Regions from separate parts of the Paenibacillus sp. FSL L8-0708 genome, predicted to be linked through region 3. Evidence: riboswitches for the same ligand, from Rfam matches in the RefSeq annotation. Region 3 holds a riboswitch; each other region holds the start of a gene.
The links. A riboswitch is a leader RNA that binds a small molecule or an ion and turns the genes downstream of it on or off. The one in region 3 is predicted to bind cyclic di-AMP.
Positions count from the first base shown of each region.

Region 1: linked by a shared signal. The riboswitch ahead of NYE58_RS00540 (C40 family peptidase) and the one ahead of NYE58_RS30725 (alpha/beta fold hydrolase) in region 3 are both predicted to bind cyclic di-AMP.
Region 2: linked by a shared signal. The riboswitch ahead of NYE58_RS13445 (KamA family radical SAM protein) and the one ahead of NYE58_RS30725 (alpha/beta fold hydrolase) in region 3 are both predicted to bind cyclic di-AMP.

Region 1 is NZ_JBBPBC010000001.1:110,644-117,717, reverse strand. It holds gene NYE58_RS00555 (M1 family metallopeptidase) at 1-1,819, shown strand, start outside; gene NYE58_RS00550 (hypothetical protein) at 1,831-2,661, shown strand; cyclic di-AMP (ydaO/yuaA leader) riboswitch at 2,880-3,018, shown strand; gene NYE58_RS00545 (C40 family peptidase) at 3,076-3,504, shown strand; cyclic di-AMP (ydaO/yuaA leader) riboswitch at 3,867-4,009, shown strand; gene NYE58_RS00540 (C40 family peptidase) at 4,015-4,506, shown strand; gene NYE58_RS00535 (GNAT family N-acetyltransferase) at 4,696-5,181, shown strand; gene NYE58_RS00530 (c-type cytochrome) at 5,309-5,665, shown strand; gene NYE58_RS00525 (4a-hydroxytetrahydrobiopterin dehydratase) at 5,747-6,034, opposite strand; gene NYE58_RS00520 (hypothetical protein) at 6,263-6,556, opposite strand; gene motA (flagellar motor stator protein MotA) at 6,763-7,074, shown strand, end outside.
Region 2 is NZ_JBBPBC010000001.1:2,877,586-2,884,659, reverse strand. It holds gene NYE58_RS13460 (HAD family hydrolase) at 1-174, opposite strand, end outside; gene NYE58_RS13455 (ABC transporter substrate-binding protein) at 701-1,726, shown strand; gene NYE58_RS13450 (AraC family transcriptional regulator) at 1,866-3,533, shown strand; cyclic di-AMP (ydaO/yuaA leader) riboswitch at 3,582-3,725, shown strand; gene NYE58_RS13445 (KamA family radical SAM protein) at 3,857-5,032, shown strand; gene NYE58_RS13440 (helix-turn-helix transcriptional regulator) at 5,175-6,086, shown strand; gene NYE58_RS13435 (DinB family protein) at 6,170-6,685, shown strand; gene NYE58_RS13430 (YdeI/OmpD-associated family protein) at 6,742-7,074, shown strand, end outside.
Region 3 is NZ_JBBPBC010000001.1:6,549,431-6,556,504, reverse strand. It holds gene NYE58_RS30745 (alpha-glucuronidase family glycosyl hydrolase) at 1-510, shown strand, start outside; gene NYE58_RS30740 (Nif3-like dinuclear metal center hexameric protein) at 535-1,329, shown strand; gene NYE58_RS30735 (hypothetical protein) at 1,414-1,587, shown strand; partial or broken gene NYE58_RS30730 (glyoxalase) at 1,665-1,775, opposite strand; cyclic di-AMP (ydaO/yuaA leader) riboswitch at 2,022-2,208, shown strand; gene NYE58_RS30725 (alpha/beta fold hydrolase) at 2,296-3,123, shown strand; gene selD (selenide, water dikinase SelD) at 3,652-4,713, shown strand; gene mnmH (tRNA 2-selenouridine(34) synthase MnmH) at 4,772-5,809, shown strand; gene NYE58_RS30710 (cysteine desulfurase family protein) at 5,845-6,957, shown strand.

The sequences.
Region 1 (7,074 bases), 6.4 Mb from region 3:
CGCACCCGTCCCGGCAGAGGAGGCTTTAAGCCAGCGGGTAGTCGAGTATCACATTGATGTCCAGCTTGTTCCTGACACAGAAACCTTAAAAGCTTCTGAGACAGTAACCTGGACACACCCCGGAGTAAAGCCAGTAAGTGATTTATATTTTCACATGTATCCAAATGCATTTGCCTCATCAGATACCACCTTTATGAAGGAATCCGGGGGGACGCTCAGAGGCGACAGCATGCCTGAGAACGGCTTCGGAAATATGACGCTGACCGATCTGCGCACGACAGAAGGAACTTCGCTAATGCAAAGAGTGCAATATGTCCAACCTGATGACGGCAATATCAACGATAAGACACTCCTAAAGGTACATCTTCCTCAGCCTGTTAATGGTGGGGAAAGTGTAACACTTAAGCTTCAGTATGAAGTCCAGCTGCCCAAAATCTTTGCTCGCATGGGTGCTTCAGGTAACTTCGTTATGGCTGGGCAATGGTTTCCTAAGCTTAGTGTATACGAGCCTAAGGGCACGCGCGGAGTTAAAGAAGAAGGCTGGGACCTGCATCAGTATCACGGAACTTCTGAGTTTTACAGTGATTTTGGCATCTTTAATGTAACGATTTCCGTTCCTTCCAACTATACGGTGGCAGCGACCGGATTTCCTGTAAAAAATGCCAAGCTCAAACAAGATCAGAAAATATATCAGTTCTACGCCGATGATGTCCACGATTTCGCTTGGGCTGCATCCCCTGATTTTACAGTAGCAGAGGAAGCTTTCTCTACGCCGGAGGTGCCTGGAGTGCGAATTAAGGTGTATCTCGACCCTCTGCACAAAGACTTACAAGAGCGTTACCTTCAAGCTGCCAAGGCTGCCCTGACCTACTTCAGCAAATGGTATGGCCCTTATCCCTACTCTACGCTGTCTATTATCGTCCCACCTAAGGAGGGAAACGGCGCGGGAGGAATGGAATATCCTACCCTTATTACAGCCTTTGGGGCCGCGGATTCTTCTCCAGATACCTCACTTGAAAGAACCGTCATTCATGAGATCGGCCATCAATACTTCTACGGTATGGTAGCCAGCAATGAATTCGAGGAGGCTTGGCTGGATGAAAGCTTTACTTCCTATGCCGAAGACAGACTTATGGAACAAGAATACGGTATCAAGTCTAATTTGCCTTTACAGGCCAGCCTGGTAACTATACCTGAGCCGTTAAATCTGGAAACGTGGAAATATGCAGGGGCGGATTCCTATAGCCGAAATGTTTATATCCGCGGCAAGCTTGTACTTAAAGATATCGAACGCCAGGTAGGTACCAAAGCAATGAACAACATCATGTCCTCCTACGCTCGTAAGTTCCGTTTCCAGCATCCCGCTACGGCAGATTTTCAGAAAGTGGTTGAGAAGGTAACCAAAAAATCATGGCAGGCATATTTCGATGATTACATTTATGGCGATGGGGCGCCTGACTTCTCAGTAGATACGATTACTTTTAAAAAAAATAACAGCGGCGATGCTCAAAGCTACGAATCATTAGTGAAGATTTCAAATAAAGGGAGCCATTACGTTGATGTTCCCGTGAAATTCACATTCGCCGACAGCTCTTCGGTGCAGCGGGTCTGGAACGGTGAAGGAGCAGAGACTACGTTTCAATTGTTAAGCGATAAGCCTCTTCTCTCTGCTGAGATTGACCCTGAGCATTCCATCTTATTGGAGAGCAAACATTTAAACAACTTTAGGCTGGCGGAAATAGAGCCCAAGACGCTCTCTCGCTGGACGTTAAGTGTAACTAAACTACTTGAAACCGTGCTCGGAACTCTTGTCTGGTGAGGTGAATGATTGTGAGAACATCGATAACCCGCGGCTGGCAAAGCATGAAGGAGCAATTTTATATTTTAATTCTGCTCTTCATCTACCGACTGCTCTGGGGCTACTTTATGTATGGTTTCATCCGATCTGCTATTATTCCAATTCTACTGCGCTATCCAGATAAAGACGCCGGCGGCAGCGGTATGGGCAGACTGTTGTATTATATCGAGGGACAGTTCAGCTTGAATACTGACCCTGCGATACGCACTTGGTTATGGATGCTTCTAGGACTTGTTGTCTTGCGACTTCTGCTTTCTCCTTTCATAAGGGCAGGATTGCTGCATGAGCTCCACCAGGAGCGAAGGGGCGAGCGCGGACTGTTCTTTTTCCCCGGCATGAAGATCTATGGACTACCTGTCTTAGTCTTTAGCCTAATCGAATGGGTTCTGACCCTGCTGCCGCTTTACTGGCTTGCTCCAAAAATGTACGGGCTGTTCTTATCCTCTTTGTTTAACTACACTTTGTTACTTCATTTAGTACCATACGTATTGGCATGGCTTATATATATTTTTATCGTGCGCCTGTTTCTTCTATATATGCAGTTTGGTTACACCGGCGGTACAGGAATGTTCTCCTCACTGTTCATCTGCTTGCGGTCACTGATTCCTGCTATAGGTGTTTCCATTGTACTTGGTGCGGGAGGCTTGCTCTTACTGCTAGTGTGCGGACTGACGGGTCTGTTCTGTCCCGGCCTGCCGGCACTTATAATACGGCAAATCTCACCACTACCTTCTACGCTCTTAAAAATGTGGGGAATCTCTGCACAATATCATCTATGGTGTAGCAAAGCATTTCCACAATAAATTAACCTTATTTGACATAATAAAAAGGTCCCAATTCCTGTATTCAGGAGCTGGGACTTTTTCTCATTACGGATAACTGAAGAGTATTTGCAAAATCATAAAAGCTCTGTTACAATAAGTCCTGTGCTATTAGTAACAATTTTGTAATCAATTGAAACGATTCCTACATAACTAAATGTATTTATCGTAAGTGTAACTGTCGAAACGTCATTCTCTTGGTGCTTAACACGCCTAATTCCTTTGCACCGGGAAGTGGGGGAACCATATTTTGGGTGAATTGATCTCGCTTTACAGGGATCATAGGGAATCTTCTACCGAACCCTTAAGCTAACCTCGCAGGCCTTGGAAGGAGTACATCTTTTGAAAAGACATAATTTAAGAAAAAAATGCGTCGCTGCGGCGCTAGGACTTGTAATGGCATTATCTATTGGTGGAGGAAGCGCCTTTGCCGACTCTAAGATGGACACTGTAATCTCAAAGACTATTGGAGTTGCCTATAAAACCGGAGGTACAAGCACTGCCGGATTTGATTGCTCTGGATTTACAAAATATGTATTCAAGAATGTAGGTCTTACTTTACCTCGTACATCAAAAGCTCAATATAGCGTTGGAACTGCTGTATCCAAAAGCAATCTGCGTTCTGGTGATCTAGTGTTCTTTAACACACTTGGCAATGGAGTATCCCATGTCGGCATTTATGTTGGAAACGGAAAATTCGCACAATCGTCCTCTTCGCGTGGAGTAACCATCACTTCACTCAGTCAGGCCTACTGGGCCAATCGTTATGTTGGCGCTAAAAGAGTAATGAGTACTTCAGCTTATCAAGCTGTAGCCTTCGATTGAAACCTTCCTCACAACTATAACCTCATAATTACAACTATATGAACCTGAATCTGATTATGCCCGTAATCAAATTCGGGTTTTTCTTTTTTCCATAATATATTTTTACACTATTAGAGCCCAATTGAAACACGTTTATTTGATAAAAATTGCAATTATATTAAAAATTAGGTCATTATTAACGCTTACATATGCCTTTCTACCGTAAAAATGCCAATTTTTCTGCATTAATATGTTAAAAACGATTGCCAAGCGGCTTTCTGTTTGTTACAATTAGCGCAGTGAGATTTTAGTAACATTTTTGTAATCATTAAGTTGTTATTTACAAAGGTTTTGTCATGTATTGATTACAAGCTAATCCTAATCAACAGTATGAGCCGAGTTTCCTAACTATTAGGAAAACGGGGGAACCAACTTTGGGTGAATTGACCTCCATTATATAGAGGGGTCATAGGGGACCTTCAACCGAACCCTTAAGCTAACCTCGTAGGCATTTGGAAGGGGTATACACTTTTGAAGAAGAAGTTAGCAGCAGCAGTACTAAGCTTTTCCATCATCCTCACCATCGGAGCAGGAAGCGCTTTCGCAGATTCCAAAATGGATAAAGTGATTGACAAGGCCATCGGTACTAAATACGTATCCGGCGGTATATCCACTAACGGATTTGATTGCTCCGGATTTACAATGTATGTGTTTGATAAGATTGGCATTAACCTTCCACACCAATCAGGTTCCCAATATCAAATGGGCACAGCAATCTCCCGTGATGATATAAGAGCCGGAGATCTTGTATTCTTCAATACAAGTGGCAAAGGTGTCTCCCATGTCGGCATTTATGTCGGTGAAGGTAAGTTCGCACACGCTTCTACCTCACGCGGTGTTACCATTAGCTCTCTGAGTGATAGCTACTACGTGAAACGCTACGTTGGTGCCAAGCGCATTATGAGCACAGATGCTTACAAATCGGTTGCTGCTGAATCGGAAGACAATGATGATGTGCAATAAATAACGTACATAGGCTCTTTTCCAAGGTAATTCTTGGAGGAGAGCTTGTTTTTTTGTCTTATTACTTATTTACCCCTCTCATAATTTGTAAAACATTCCCCTCATATAAATTTTCTGAGTCGAACCTCCCCCATTTTGTATATAATTAGTAATATAGCAATGTCCTCGTGAAAGGAGATCGTTGACCTTATGATAAATCCCTCGGTAACTTTTCATGTAGTTCCTATGGAGGCAATTCACGGAGAAGCTATTTGTAAGTGGAGCTATACGCCTCCATATAATATTTATGGCTGGATGCCGTGGGAGCAGATGCAGGCCCTTGGCATCGAGTTTGGCGATCCGCAGCTCCGGGAGGAACAATATATCTCCATATTAAATGAACATGAGGTTTTATGCGGATTCGCACAGTTGTTCCCTATGGAAGGAGTCGTCCGTTTAGGGGTTGGGATGCGCCCCGATCTATGCGGCCATGGTTTAGGCAAACTATTCGTGGATGCCATCGTCCAGACAGCCTTGAATCGTTATCCTGATCGTGAGATAGATCTCGAAGTCCTGACCTGGAACCAACGCGCCATTCGAACTTATCAAAAATGTGGATTTACGATTACAGATACGTATGAACGCCGCACACCTACAGGAGACAAACCTTTTTATTGCATGGTCTATGACAAATGATATTAAATACCAGAAATTTCATAAGAATGATTGTATTCTCGTTCATTTTTTTGTCACAAACCCTATGATAACGCTTCACCATAAGCTATAATGTAGGGAGCAGCTTACATAGAAGGGACGAATTGGGATGCAGAAATGGATCATGAGCGGTTTGTTTTTTGCCGCCTGTGCCTTTGCGGTAGTACTCATGTTTACACTTCCGGGTAAAGAAGAGGTAGCGGAAGAAAATAAGCCCACGATGCCGGTAGTTCAACTGGACGCAGCAAAGGCAGAAGCAACCGTGAAAGCCAGCTGTATCACCTGTCACGGCGATCAGCTTCAAGGTGGAGTTGGACCAAGTCTTCAGAATGAAGGCGGCCAGCATGACGCTGAGGAAATCTACAGCATCGTCACCAAAGGACGTGGTCAAATGCCTTCCTTTAAGGAGAAGCTAGCCCCTGAAGAGATCGCCAACGTCGCACTCTGGCTCTCAGAGAAAAAGTAACCCATCAAGCAACTAAAAACGCCCGTGTATGAGATAGGTGACTATCTATGCACGGGCGTTTATTTTATGATTTTGGCTAAACTAATGATTTTTTTCAAAGGCTTCATTAAATTCATGCGCCGCTCGAAGATCTAGAGCCGTAATCCCATCTTCTTCATTAGATTCAAGTCGCAGGGTAACTGTTTTATAATCAATCGTAATATGTGGATGATGATCGAAGGCTTCTGAAATCGTGGCTACTTCATCAACGAACGCAATGCCCTTCATATATTGGCTGAACATATATTTTCGCACCATAACATTATTATCCAGCTTCCAGCCCTCCAGCTTGGTGATCTCCTCACGCAGTTCCTCTTCCGTAAATAACAATTCGTTTCCTCCCTTACAAAAAATTGCAGTAAAGTGCGCAGTTCCCTTTACTTGACTTAGGCGTTAAACAAAACATCCCTTAGCTTCTGAGGTCCAAGGGATGTGCCAGGATAAAGGCGATATTTTCGATTTAATGTATTCACAAATCCCAGCGATTATAACTCGGCTTTATCAATTTTAACACGGGCTACTAACTACGGGCAAATTACGTCCAGACGTCTCCTCTGCCTAAATCAAAACTACTGAAGCCAAATCCTCTTCGCCAACTAAAATATTAATGCGGTGCGTGTCCTTATCGTAAATAATTACGCCGCTCCCCACTTCAATCATAGGTTCATTACCCAGCGCGAAGAAAAGATCCTCAGCCAATGCTTCCCATACCTCCAGCTTTGATTCTTGGGGTAGTTCCTGCCACTCGTCCGGATCCATCTCAAAAAATAAATATCCATCGGAAATTCGTCCGACGGCTTCGGTCAAATCTGTTAGAATTTCACCGTAATCTCTACCATGCTTTACACCCACGTATATCACTCCGTTTTCTTCACAGATGAATAATTACTTACCTTATCCATTATAGCCGAAAAAATGACTTCACAAAAAACCGAATGATGTCGATAAATAAGAATATACGTTAATTCGGTTTCGCACAGAGTGCCCTGCCGCTGTTTCAAGGATGATATACGCGGCATTGTCGGAACACATCTTAAATCTCACGGACGAGGTGCAAAATGGAAATTTCAACAATAATTGGTTTAATTTTTGGTTTGGTTGCTGTAATCTGGGGCATGATCCTCAAGCACGCTCCACTTCATGCTTTGGCCACACCTGCTGCTTACGTTATTATCTTGGTGGGTACGGCAGCGTCTATTTTCATGGCCTTTCCTTTCAACGAGGTCAAAAAGATTCCAAGTCTGTTCAAAATGATTTTTATCAAAAAGAAATTAATCAGTAAACCCGAATTAATCACTATGTTCATGGAATGGGCTTCTATCACACGGCGTGAAGGTCTGTTGGCTCTAGAATCAAAGGTCGATGAAATA
Region 2 (7,074 bases), 3.7 Mb from region 3:
CATTAAATATTCATAAGGATTAAAACTGTTCAAGCTCGTGCCGATGCAGGTGGAATATTGTTCAAGCGTCAGATCCACTCCATATTCTGCATAAGCCTCGTTAAATGCGGTGTACCAAGCAGTCTCCGTGTCGATAATCGTTCCGTCAAAATCAAAAATAATTCCTTTGATCACAATCAACCATCTCCCTCGTATTATGTTTGGTTAGAATATCTTACGCAAAACCTTCTGCATATTCTACAAAAAGCTATTTCGGCTTGCGTTTGACTATAAAAACCATAACAAAGCCCTTCTACTGACGTCAAGCACGGTAGATAACATGCCACGTAATGATAACGATTACAATCAATGTGGACAAACCTGGATTTTTTCATCACCTGAACTTCTTAATACATAACAGTAATCAGATTCAAAAAAACACCACAATCCTATGTGCTTCAAGGGATTCCTTTGCCAAGTTTATTATGAAGACAAGCTCCCTCTCTTTCTCTCGATTGCTGTTATTTAGAGTATTTTTCCAAGCAGCTAAAAATAATTCAAAATAATTTTAAACACATCCTTTTTACTTGATTGTACAAATCAAATTACGGGGTTATTTTTTGTCCATTGAGTAAAAAGAGGCTTTAATTTATGATATATTTTAATCGAGAATGATTATCATTATTGGTGGTCGTTACATATAATAGGGAGGCAATAAGATATGAACAAGGTACGACAGTCCTTCGCTGTGGTATGTGTACTATTTTTGCTGAGTACATTGCTACTGGCGTGCGGAAACTCAAAGGAACAATCCTCTGCCAATAGTACGGTGAACGCAACCGGGAACTCTTCCGCTGCAACCGCGGTACCTTCAGCAGAACCCTCAGATAGCAGTACAGATGAAGCAGCAGCGACTACCCGCTCCTATACAGATTACATAGGGCATACTGTAGAGATTCCGGTGAATCCGCAGCGAATTATCTATTCTGGAGAAACTTATGGCGATTTGCTCGCACTTGGTGTGCAAGCGGTAGGTTATCCTCTTTCTATGGGTGAAGGCCAGGTTTTTGAAGATCAATTACAAGGTGTGGAGGATGTAGGCTTCCCTATCAATCTGGAAAAAACATTGGAGCTTCAGCCTGACCTGATCATCTATGCGGGCACAGATGAAGCTGATTTTGAACAGCTCTCCAAAATTGCACCCACTATAATATTTGATACCTTTGCCCCACTCCAGGAACGTATGCTGGACATTGGTGGAATTGTTGGGAAAACGGCTGAAGCAGAAGCATGGCTTGCGCAGTATAAAACCGCTGAAGAGAACATGTGGAAGCAATTGAAATCCGCAGGCATGAAAGAGGGCGAAACGGCTGCGGTCTTCACTTATTATCCAGGAGACAGACTGTTTATAATGGCAGCAACCGGACTTTCCCAGGTACTCTATGGGGAGAATGGCTTCAAGGCAACTCCAGCTATTCAGACGATCCTTGATGAAGGTAAAGGGTTCCAGGAAGTATCCATGGAAGTCCTGAAAGAATATGCCGGAGACCGGATATTCCTCTTGACTCCAGTGGCAGAAGAAGCAAAACAATCCACAGAGAATCTATTAAAGAGCCCTATCTGGAAGAGCCTTCCTGCTGTCAAGAACGGATATGTCTATACACAAGACATCATGAAGACTTCAAGTGATGCGACAACAAGAGAATGGCTGCTTGGCGAAATTCCACAGCTATTGAATATGAAATAACCTTCTGTGATGAAGAGTTTAACACAAGGCTGATAAAAAACTGCAAGAAGCATGTCAACAGCTGTTGATATGCTTCTTTTTTTTATATACAATGAATTCATTGATAATCATTCTCACCAAATGAACGGAGGCTGAACCCATGCTGCATACATCATCGTCCTGCCCCCCACTCCACTCTCTGCTATTTCAGCTAAACGAGGCCGAACTGATGATTCAAGCTGCCGATTCAAGCTCTATAACGCGTACAACCCAGGACTATACCCTTCTCATATTTACTGGAGGGAACGGACAATTGAACCTCGATGATCAAAGCGTGATACTAAGTACGGATAAATGTTATCTACTATCTCCTGGAATCTCCTATAGTACGGACAACCAGGAGCTGACGTTGTATTATTACCTCATCACCTTTACAGCAATTTATACAACCAAGCTTCCTAAACGATATTCTGGAGAGCTGCTTTCCGGCAGACGGGAGTTAATTGTGCACCCGTTCACCAAGGTAATCCGACTAGTCGAAGACCTGCTCATGAACAGGAATAACACCGATGATGTACAACAATTCAAGCGACAATTAAAATTCCAAGAATTGCTGCTGCTACTTTTTGAGCATAATTACCCTTCCAAACACCTGCCAAGTCCTACGGAATCCGTAGAAAAGACCATAACATTCATTCAGGAGCATTATACAGAGAGTATCACCGTGAAGCAGTTAGCTGAACTGGCGGGAATATCAATCTGGCAATATACACCGATCTTTCAGCAGCTTACGGGTAAAAAGCCGCTTGAATACCTGACGGATCTGCGCATTAATCATTCCAAACGATTCCTGCAGGAATCGACTGAACCACTGCGGGAAATCGCCAGACTGGTCGGCTTCTCGGACGAATACTATTTCAGCCGCCGCTTTCGGCAAAAAACCGGAGTTACACCCGGACAATATGCACATCAGAAAGGTCGTAAGCTTACCGTCAAGGATTGGACGGGTCATGAGGTGGAGATTCCAGAGCGAGCGAAACGTATTGTCTATCATGGCGAAACACTTGGCGACCTTCTCGCGTTAGGCGTAAAGCCTATCGGTGGAGATGAAGCATTCGCCCGGAACAGCGTCTATAAACATCGGCTTAAGAAGCTCGCCAACGTCGGGTTTCCACTGGACCCGCAGTTGACCGCTTCCCTAAACCCAGATTTGATCATTTTGGCAAATAGTGATGAAAGAGCCTACAGAGCAGTTTCTGGTATCGCTCCGACACTCACCTTTGATTCATTTGCGCCTCTCGACAACCGAATGCGGACATTAGGCAGTTGGCTAGGTAAACAGCGCGAAGCCGAAGCATGGCTGGAGTCATTCACAATCAAAAACGCTGCCATGTGGCAGCAGCTTTACACGACAACCCTCCAAGTTGGAGAAACCGCCTCTGCTTTGGTCTATGATCATGGAGATCATCTGTATGCTATGGGAATGTCCGGATTCTCCACTGCGCTTTATGCCCCATGTGGTTTACAACCGACCGAAGAGATCCAGGCCATATTGGACGAAGAGTTAGGGTTCGCCGAAGTTGATCCAACGCGACTGCCTGCCTACGCCGGAGATCATATCTTCATGTTCATTCCGGAACGCAAAGACTCGCGAGCTGCGATGGAACGGCTACTAGACAGTTCACTTTGGAACAATCTCCCGGCAGTACGTCAGGGACATGTTTATCTGCTCGACGGAAGCAAATGGAACTCTAGTGATGCGTTAACCCGGGAGAAGCTGCTAACGCTGTTGCCTAAACTACTCGGCGGAAGTAGCGCTAGCAATTGAAAGTGAATCCAGGATTCTCTTTTGACTTTTCAAAACTTGATAGGGTATACTTTATCTACGCTTAATTTCCAACTTTTACAGTTGAAAAGCGGGGGAACCAGTTAATTGGGGCGAATCATTGAGCATTAGAATGTAGGGTACCATCTTACCCGAGTCCGTCAGCTAACCTCGTCAGCAGTGGATGGGTCTGCTTTTCATGTTATTTACATAACCAGAGACCCTTGCTAAGGGTCTCTTTTTGTGCTTTTTTGGACCCTGCTGGCAGTAGATTGGCCTTTGACACTAAGGCTCCCTCATTTCTCACACTACGAGACAAAGGAGAGATGTACGTGCAAAAGGTAAAGTACTTCACGGATATTAACAAAATAGCTATGTTGTCTGAGCTGGAAAAAGAGAATCTGAAAGAAATTACGGACAAATTTGTTTTTCGTGTAAATGACTACTATCTGTCTTTGATTAACTGGGATGATCCAAATGATCCCATCCGTAAGCTGGTTATTCCTAACGAAGGTGAACTGCTGGAGTATGGGCGCTGGGACGCCTCCGATGAGGACACGAATTATGTGGTACCTGGTTGTCAGCACAAGTATAGAACCACTGCACTACTGATTGTATCCGAGGTCTGCGGGGCTTATTGCCGCTACTGTTTCCGTAAGCGTCTGTTCCGAAATGACGTGAAAGAGGCGATGGCTGATGTCTCTCCGGGCTTGGAGTATATCGCAAATAATCCGGAGATTAACAACGTACTTCTTACGGGCGGGGACAGTTTAATTCTCTCCACACCGAAGCTAAGATCCATTATTGAAAATCTAAGAAGCATTGAGCATGTTAAGATCATTAGACTGGGTTCCAAAATTCCCGTATTTAATCCGATGCGGATCTCTGAAGACGAAGAGCTGCTGGAGCTGATTCGTACTTACTCTACCGAAGACAAACGAATCTATGTTATGGCGCACATCAATCATCCTCGTGAAATTACACCTGAAGCCAAAAAAGCATTTAAAGCTCTCCACAACGCAGGGGCAATTGTCGTAAATCAGACCCCCATCCTCAAAGGCATCAACGATGATCCCGTTATTTTAGGGGAACTACTGGACCGGCTTTCATGGGCTGGCGTTACACCCTACTACTTCTTTGTGAACCGGCCCGTAGCCGGAAACCGGGATTTCGTATTACCGCTCGAGCAAGTCTATCAAATTGTAGAAGAAGCCAAAGCCAGAACCTCAGGACTTGGCAAAAGAGTACGCTTATCCATGAGCCACACCTCAGGAAAAATAGAAATTCTCGCCATTGATAACGGGAAAGCCTATCTCAAATACCATCAATCCAGAGATCAGGAATACGGAAAATTTATGATTCTAGATTGTCCAAAGGACGCCGAATGGTTCGATGACCTGCCTGGGAATGAGCAATATTGGACACCACCTGTGAAAAAAAACGATGCTATTATTTCTGTTAATGATTTATCAGGCGAGCCTGCGGATTTAATCTGTAAATAGATTAATCAGCTCTGTCAGACTCTGTCATAGGATATTTCTTCATCACCAACAACAAAACTCCTCCCTCCCAAAATTAGCCCGAAAAAATCTATGATATAATCACGCTGTAACACGAAATGGACTAATGGGTGGGAATGCACACATGAAATTGGAACGATTGATTTCTATGATCTACAAACTATTGAACCACGAAGTTTTATCTGCCTCCAAGCTGGCTGAAGAGTTTCAGGTTTCCCAGCGAACAATCTATAGGGATATCGATGTGATTTGTGCCGCTGGCATCCCGGTCGTATCGTATCAGGGTACTAAAGGTGGATATGGCATCATGGACGGATATAAAATGGATAAAAGCCTGCTCCGTTCGTATGATGTCACTTCTCTGATTACTGTACTTAACAGTCTTTCTTCCGTGTTTGAAGATGAGCATACGCAAGGAACCATTGAACGGCTGCAAACGATTGGAACGGAGCCACAGACCTCTAGTCTCGCGGTGGATCTTGAAACCCGGCGTACGGATCCTGACGCACTTCCTCTTTTACGTGCGGCTATATCGGAACGAAATGTTGTCCGTTTTGATTACATCAGTGTAAAAAATGAACGTACAACCCGTGAAATGGAACCGGTAAAGCTTCATTTTAAATATAGCAACTGGTACATCTATGGTTATTGCCGGGCTCGGCAGGACTATAGGGAGTTCCGACTTTCCCGGATGCTGAATTTGTTCCTGACGCAGGATACCTTTCATTCGCAACATGAGGTACCCAAAGAGGCTGGCTGTTCAAACAGGGCAGATCAGGTGGAGGAAATAGTGATCCGGGTAGGCCCTGAGGCTTTGGCAGAAGCTTTGGATCAGTTTCATCAAGTCGACAAGGAATTTCATTCCGATAAAAGCATGACGATGCGAATTCCTGTGTATAAGCCATTGGAAGCACGTTGGCTTTGGTCCATTCTGCTGAGTTTTGGCAGCGGCGCCGAAGTCCTCGAACCCCCTGCATTGCGAGGTATTTTAAAAGAGCAGCTTCAAAACACACTCAAACTTTATGAAGAAGTATGACAGTCTGATGTCATACTTCTTCTTTTATATTAACTACAGTAACAAAAAACAAATCCATGACCATTCAAAAGGAGAATGTACGAATGACAAATTATCCAGTAGAAATGTTTAAATACCACACATGGGCAAACCAAACTATCCTGGGGAGAATCAAGGAACTCCCGCCTTCTGTGCTAAGTCAAGAAGTGAACAGCTCATTTCCCACCATCGCTCATGCCCTTAGCCATATCTATGCGGTTGATACGATGTGGTATCTTGTATTAACAGGCACTGCCATGCCAGAGGCTTTTCAACAAAGTATCCCGCTAAATTTGAGCATTCTAGATTCTGTGGATGAATACGTAAATATCTTTGCCCAGCTATCGGAACAATACAAAGCATGGTTACACAATCAATCCGATTTGGAGCAAACCATTCTGCTTGACAATCCATTCGCCGGAATCCGCCAAACACGCCTATCAGAAATTGTGTTGCAAGTCGCCAATCACGGGACTTATCATAGAGGCAATGTATCTACTATGTTACGGCAGTTAGGCCATGCTTCCACCATGAATGACTATGCTCTTTTTTGGTATCAGGTTCCTGCAAAAGCAATTTAATCTCGGATGGGCAAGACGCTCCACTCCATACCTAGAAAGGAAATTGTATTTTAATTATGGAGATTAAAAATCTAATTACAGTAAAAACGAGAGAAGATTTAAGAGTTTGGCTGCAGGAGAATTCTAAGACTGAAAAATCTTGTTGGGTTCTCGTTAGTATGACGTCAAACCCAGAAACGTTGCTATATTTGGACGTAGTTGAGGAATGTTTGTGTTTTGGATGGATCGATGGAGTGAAAAAGAAAATTTCGGAAACGGAGCTGGCGCAAAGACTCTCTCCCCGAAGCAAAAGAAGCTCTTGGACTGAATTGAATAAAGAGCGTGTCCGCCGCCTCGAAAAGCTGGGGTTAATGAGTGCTGAAGGAAAACGGGTACTTCCTGATATGAAC
Region 3 (7,074 bases):
GAATTTTACACAGCTCCATTAGGTGTGGGCTGGATGGTTAATCCGGATCATCATTATGGGCCGAATGTGGATGGATATGAATACGCCAAGTGGGGAACGTACCATTATGCGGATCATAAGGGCATTGGTGTGGATCGTTCAGTCAAATCGGGAACGGGGTATAGCGGACAGTATATAGGTCTTAATGCATCAAATTATGAGAATCTAGCGTCTTGTCCAGAAGAGCTGCTGCTGTTCTTCCATCATGTTCCATACACGCATGTTCTGCAATCGGGACAAACGGTTATACAACATATCTACGATACTCATTTCGAGGGGGCAGAGCAGGCTGCACAGCTTCTAGCAACATGGGAATCACTTGAAGGCAGCATGGATAGTGGATTGTATGTGCAAGTGAAGCAACGTCTTGAAGAGCAAGCAGAGCATGCGCAGGAATGGAGAGATCGGATCAATACGTATTTTTACCGCAAGAGCGGAATTGAGGATCTTAAAGGCAGAAAGATTTATTAGATTTTGAACCGAGGGATGATGATAGTGAGCCTCACGATTAGAGCGATTTTGAAAGATTTAATGGGAACTGTGGAACAGGTAGAAGGGACTGTGGATATTCTGAACCCAGGGGAACCGGAAACTGAAGTCACAGGGATTATTACGGCCTTTTCTTCCACACAAAATATTGTGGAGCAAGCAATAGCGTTAGGAGCCAATTTGCTGATCACGCATGAAGGTGTATTTTATAGCCATCATGCGGCGAACGAGTGGTTAGAAGGTGATCCGGTTTATCATGCGAAAAAAAGTCTGATCGAACATTCCCCAATAGCTATTTTTCGTTATCATGATTATTGGCATCGGCAAGAGCCGGATGGGATTATGATGGGTTTGCTGCGAGAGCTGGATTGGTCAGACTATGTGGAAGAGCAGCAAGCGGCTGCTACGATTCTCACTATTCCTGCTATGACTGTAATGGAAGCTGCTCAGTATATTAAAAGTAAGCTAGGCATCTCTTATGTACGCGCTGCTGGTGACCTGTCTCTGTCCTGCAAACGTGTAGGGATATTAGTAGGTTACAGAGGAGGCGGGATGATGGCTATTCCGCTTTTTAATGATCACAATCTTGATTTAATTATCGCTGGAGAGGGACCAGAGTGGGAGACTCCGGAATATGTGCGGGATGCAGGGCACCAAGGAAAATCTAAAGCGCTCATCATGTTAGGTCATGCGGAGAGTGAAGCGCCGGGGATGAAATATTTAGCTGAAATCTTAGCAGACAAATATCCCATGCTTCCTACCCGGTTCATTGCTGAACAACCCATCTATCAGATGGTTTAATCTGGGGAAATTAAGAGTACGGAATAAATAAACATATTATGGAGAAAATGAAGGGAAACAGGTCACTGAGAAAGGAGTGTTTCAATGGAAATTCCTTTGGAGGCTGATGAAGTATTAAGTCGGATCAAAAAGCTGCAAAGCGACGGAAGCTCAATCAGTAAAAAACAAGTAAAGCAAAGCGACCCAGAGCTTATGAGAAGTGCGCTGTTCTTTTTTCCAAGCTGGGAGCATGCATTGAAAAACGCCGATCTTTTGTAGCCATAGTATTGTAAAAGGAAGCTAAGTGGACAGGGGGAGATCTCTGATTCTGCTTAGCTTTTTTCTTTTTTATGAAATCATTCGTGCTGTTCATGTGAAATAATATTAACAAGCTTGCCAAACGGATCGGGGACATAGAAACGACGAACACCCCAAGGTACAGAAACTGGCCCAATATTGGTATTGAAGATTGTCGTTTCTTATTAAATAGGAAAGTACTGGTGAATCACCCCCTTTTTCGCTTGCTTCAGAGCTGTTTTTCTAAAGAAAACGAGTAAACAAGAGCAAAAGAAAGAGAAAATGAAGAGTATGCTTAATATGAAATGAAAAGCATTGCTTTCAACATTATTTTGACCAGAGCCCTCCTTTACAAGAAAACCTTACAAGAGTATGATTCATCTCAGAACTGAGAATTATCTTAAATTTACAATTACATAAGCAATCCGCTTAATTTCCGTTTCTGGAAAGCGGGGGAACCAACAACTGGCAGCCGATGTGAGAGTCGGCACTGGTTATGGGGTGAATCCTGTTCCGGGTGCATAATATGCATCCCTGCAGGTAGGGCAACTCTCACTGCCCGAATCCGACAGCTAACCTCGTAAGCGTATGGAGAGAGGATGAATGGCGTGTTTAGTGATGAATAGCCACAGAGAATCCCTCTGTGGTTTTTTGCTGCGTTTTTAAGCAGATATAGTCGTAGAATTTATTATGAAAGAGGTGTTACCTTTGCCTATCGCTAAACTGAACGGAACTTCGCTCTATTATGAAATCAATGGAACTGGCACTCCGGTTGTGTTTATCCATGGACATGGATTAACACACAGTATGTTCAAACCACAGCTGGAGTATTTTTCCGATAAATATAAAGTGATTTTGTGCGATTTACGGGGGAATGGCAAGTCTGGTAAACTGCTGGAGGCCCCACATGAGATTATTGAGACGCAATGTCTGGATCTGATTATGCTGTTGAATGACCTAGGTATCCGTGAAGCAGTTTTTGTAGGAATCGCCTATGGTGGCTTAGTCGTTCAGCATATTGCCAAACAATATCCTGAGCGTGTAAAAGCAATTGTGGTCGCGGATAGCTTTTGTAGGACTCACGGATCAACAATAGTAGGGAAAATACAAACTATGGCAGCATATTGCAGTTTACTAATGTATTATCTCCCAAGCGAGCTGGTGTTGCCTTCGATTCGGATGATGTACCGAGAGCGCTGGAGTCTGGCCTACAATGAGATTAGAAGAGGACTGCTGGACAAACGCCCCCGGGAGCTATATCGGCAAAGGCTGGCTACGAGCCATGTTGATTACACCAGATGTTTAAAGGCTTTTAAACGTCCCGCTTTGTGTATTGTAGGGGACTTTAATGAATTTGGAGTGAATTGTATGAAGGAAATGGTGTCTCAGCTGCCGCAGGCGCAGTTGGCGATTATTCCGAACGCATTAGATCCAAGTAATCTGTGCCAACCGGAGCAATTCAATGCGATTCTTCAACGTTTCTTAGAGAAGCAGCAGGGCAGTCAGCAGATTAGCTGATCTATTGGGAGACCTTCACAAGCGAAGCGTTTAAGTGAGAAAAAAGACGTCCAATAGCCAGGGAGCACGAGCTGGCTATTGGACGTCCTTTTGGGTTGAAATTTAGGGGAATTCTCCCTAAAATGAAGGAGATTATGGCTCCTAGAAAGTGGATTAGGGAAATCCTCCCTAATAATAGGATGTTTTTAGGAAGGATTTCAAGGATTTCCCTAATATAATGGACATCCAACTAAAGGCTGGCTTATCAGTAGTAAAATCTACGAATGAGCCAGCCTTTGGTTATTTTACTAACCGATGGATGTTGAACATTTACAAGCATATTGTACCTAGAACGCCACTTAATGTCCCACCCTACCACAGCATCAAATATAGCTCACCCGACGTGGGAAAGAACGGTAGACCTAAGTAGTGATAGTAAGTGTATAGAGGAAGGCGTAACAAGCAGCACATCTGCTACTCTTGCTTTTTGTACAATGCGATCTACTCGTGTAAGATTAAGATAATTCATACTAAAGGAGCTGAGTCATGATGTCTCAAGCTGAAACTATAAAACTGACTTCATTATCTTCAAAAGGGGGCTGCGGCTGCAAAATCGGTCCCGCCGATCTCATGCAGGTTATTCGCAGTCTGCCACCAACTGTTCCTAACCCGGATCTACTAGTAGGTCTTGATACTAGTGATGATGCAGGGGTGTATCGTTTAAGTGATGAATTAGCGTTAGTGCAAACTGTTGATTTTTTCACGCCGATCGTGGATGATCCCTATTCATTTGGTCAAATTGCAGCAGCCAATGCATTAAGCGATATATATGCGATGGGTGGAAAGCCGCTTACGGTGCTTAATATTGTGGCTTTTCCTATTTCTGTTTTAGATAAAAGCGTTCTTGGTGACATTTTGCGCGGTGCAGCGGATAAAGTACAGGAAGCAGGAGCTACTCTTGTGGGCGGACATTCCATCGACGATAAAGAGCCCAAATTCGGATTGGCCGTTACGGGCCTTGTGCATCCTGACAAAGTAAGAACGAATGCGGGCGCCAAGGTGGGAGACAAGCTGATTCTAACGAAGCCTATCGGTGTGGGGATCTTAACAACTTCCATTAAAAAGGATCAGCTATCTCCTGAAGAAACCACACGCCTTACGACAGTAATGTCTACTTTGAATAAAAAAGCGGCTGAAATCATGGAGCCTTATGATGTACATGCTTGTACAGATGTTACCGGATTTGGGCTACTGGGACATGCCTCGGAAATGGCTAAAGGGAGCGGCACGGGCCTGATCATTCGTCAAGACGATGTACCGATGCTGCCAAGAGTAAGAGAGCTTGCGGAACAGGGATTTGTTCCAGGAGGCACTAAGAATAACTTTGCCCATCTGGAAGGCAGCATTCTTTATCCGGAAGAGATGGACCAACTAAGCCGCTATATTCTATGTGACGCTGTGACTTCTGGCGGATTGCTGATCTCTGTGGCCCCCGAACAAAGCGAAGATTTGCTAAAAGAGTTAGTAGATGCAGGGGTAGAAGCGGCATTGATCGGAGAGGTAACGGAAGAGCATCCGGGTCAGATTACGGTTATAGCTGCTGTGGAATAACTGTTGTATATCAGCTTAGAGCAAATTATGAAGGTTAGCCACCAGAGGAGAGAGCATATTGTTTCAGGACATTACACTGGAAGAACTTAGAGTGTTAAAAAACAAGAAGCAGATCACCATTATTGATGTTAGATCTCCTTCTGAATATAAAGATGCAACGCTGCCGGATAGTTTGAATATTCCCTTTTTTGATGATCAGGAACGGGCTGAAGTAGGGACGTTGTATAAACAGACAAGTGTGCAGGCCGCGAAAGAACGTGGTTTGGAGATTGCTGCGGCAAAACTGCCTTCTTTTGTCAAAGAATTTGCAGCGATTCAAGGAGACAAAGCAGTATTCTGCTGGAGGGGAGGTATGCGCAGCCGTACAACTGCGACCGTACTCTCTTTAATGGATATTCATGCTTACCGGCTGATAGGCGGCTATAAGGCTTATCGTAAATGGGTGCTCGACGAATTGGAGTCCTATGAATGTAAGGCGAAGTCTTATGTGATTCACGGAAATACAGGCACAGGTAAAACCAATCTGTTACACCGCCTGAAAGCGCAAGGCTACCCCGTTCTGGATTTGGAAGGGATGGCAGGTCATCGTGGTTCTATTTTTGGTGAGATTGGCCTTCGTGCGAACAATCAAAAAACGTTCGATAGTCTTCTTTTAGAGGAGTTAATTAAGATCGGGGATTCTCCTTATGTACTATTTGAAGCGGAGAGCAAAAAGATTGGTAAGGTAGTAATGCCCCCATTTATGGCCGAGCAAAAAGAGAGCGGAACACAGATCTGGATTGAGATGCCTTTGCAAGCCAGAGTGCAGCAAATCCTTGAGGATTACCGGCCAGAAGAGTACAAGGAGCAGTGTATTTCTGCATTTCGGAGTATTAAATCCCGAATTCATATCCCTGTTGCAGCAGAAATCGAACGATGCTTGCAGGCGGATTTATTCGGCGAAGCTGTGGCGCTGCTGCTAGAATATTACTATGATCCTAGATACGATTATACGTCCACTCAGTATGAAGGCATTGAGAGAGTTACTTTTAAAGTGAATAATCTGGATGAAGCTGAGACTGCTGTGCGTTCTTTTTTAAAACATCAAGAAGTATAAGTTTCGCGTTATGGTTAAAGGGGGCTTTACTTAATATGATCTATTTAGATTACAACGCTACAACACCAGTAGATAAGGAAGTAGCAGAGGTTATGATCCCTTATCTTTACGGTCATTTTGGGAATCCCTCAAGCAGTCATTCTTTGGGGCGGGAAGCTAAACTCGGAATAGAGCAGGCAAGAACACAGGTGGCTGATTTCCTGAATTGTGCGCCGGGTGAGGTGCTTTTTACCAGTGGGGGTAGTGAGTCTAATAATACTGTCATTAAAGGAGTAGCCCAAACGTATCGCCATAAAGGTAATCACATTATCCTGTCTGCTATTGAGCATCCAGCTGTAATTAAACCTTGTCAGTACCTGGAGCAGATGGGATACAACCTGACTTATGTACCTGTTGACTCTTATGGAATGGTGCAGGTTGACGATGTGAAAAAGCAGCTCACGGACCAAACCATTCTGGTCTCCATCATGCACTCTAATAACGAAACGGGCACGATCCAGCCGATCAAGGAAATAGCTGAGGTCTGCCACCAACGGGGCATTCTTATTCATACAGATGCTTCACAATCTGCGGGAAAAGTAGACCTCGATGTAGCGGATTTGGGAGTGGATTTTCTAACGCTTGCAGGCCATAAATTATATGCGCCCAAAGGCATTGGAGCATTGTACATTCGGGACGGCATTCACATTGAGCCTTTGATACACGGTGCGGGCCATGAACGGGGGCGAAGAGCGGGGACAGAAAATACACCCTACATTATTGGCTTAGGAAAAGCCTGTGAGCTTGCTGCTGACTCTGATTCTAGAAAAAGAGTTAAGCAAGTTACGGAGTATTTCTATGGAAGACTGCAGGAGTCTTTTGGCGAAAAAATTCATTTGAATGGTCATAAACACAAGCGCTTGCCTAACACCCTTAACGTTAGTTTTCTTGGAGCAGTGGGTCATGAAATTATCGATTCCCTGGAAGCTGTGGCGGCTTCAACGGGCTCGGCGTGCCATTCCGGTGAAACGTTGATTTCGCCTGTTTTAAAGGCTATGCATGTGTCGGAGAATATTGGACGGGGAGCGGTTCGTTTTAGTGTGGGACGATATACGACTACAGCGGAAATCGATGAGGTCATCGATAAGCTGAAGGTGTATTTGTTATGAGGTTCGTTTTTGCAAACAGTGACAAAGTGTGAATTCTAGTGAACGCACTATGATTCTCAGTGAACGGATTATGGCTCCCAGTGAACGGACTCGCTATCGGACTCAGGCGCTCTTATT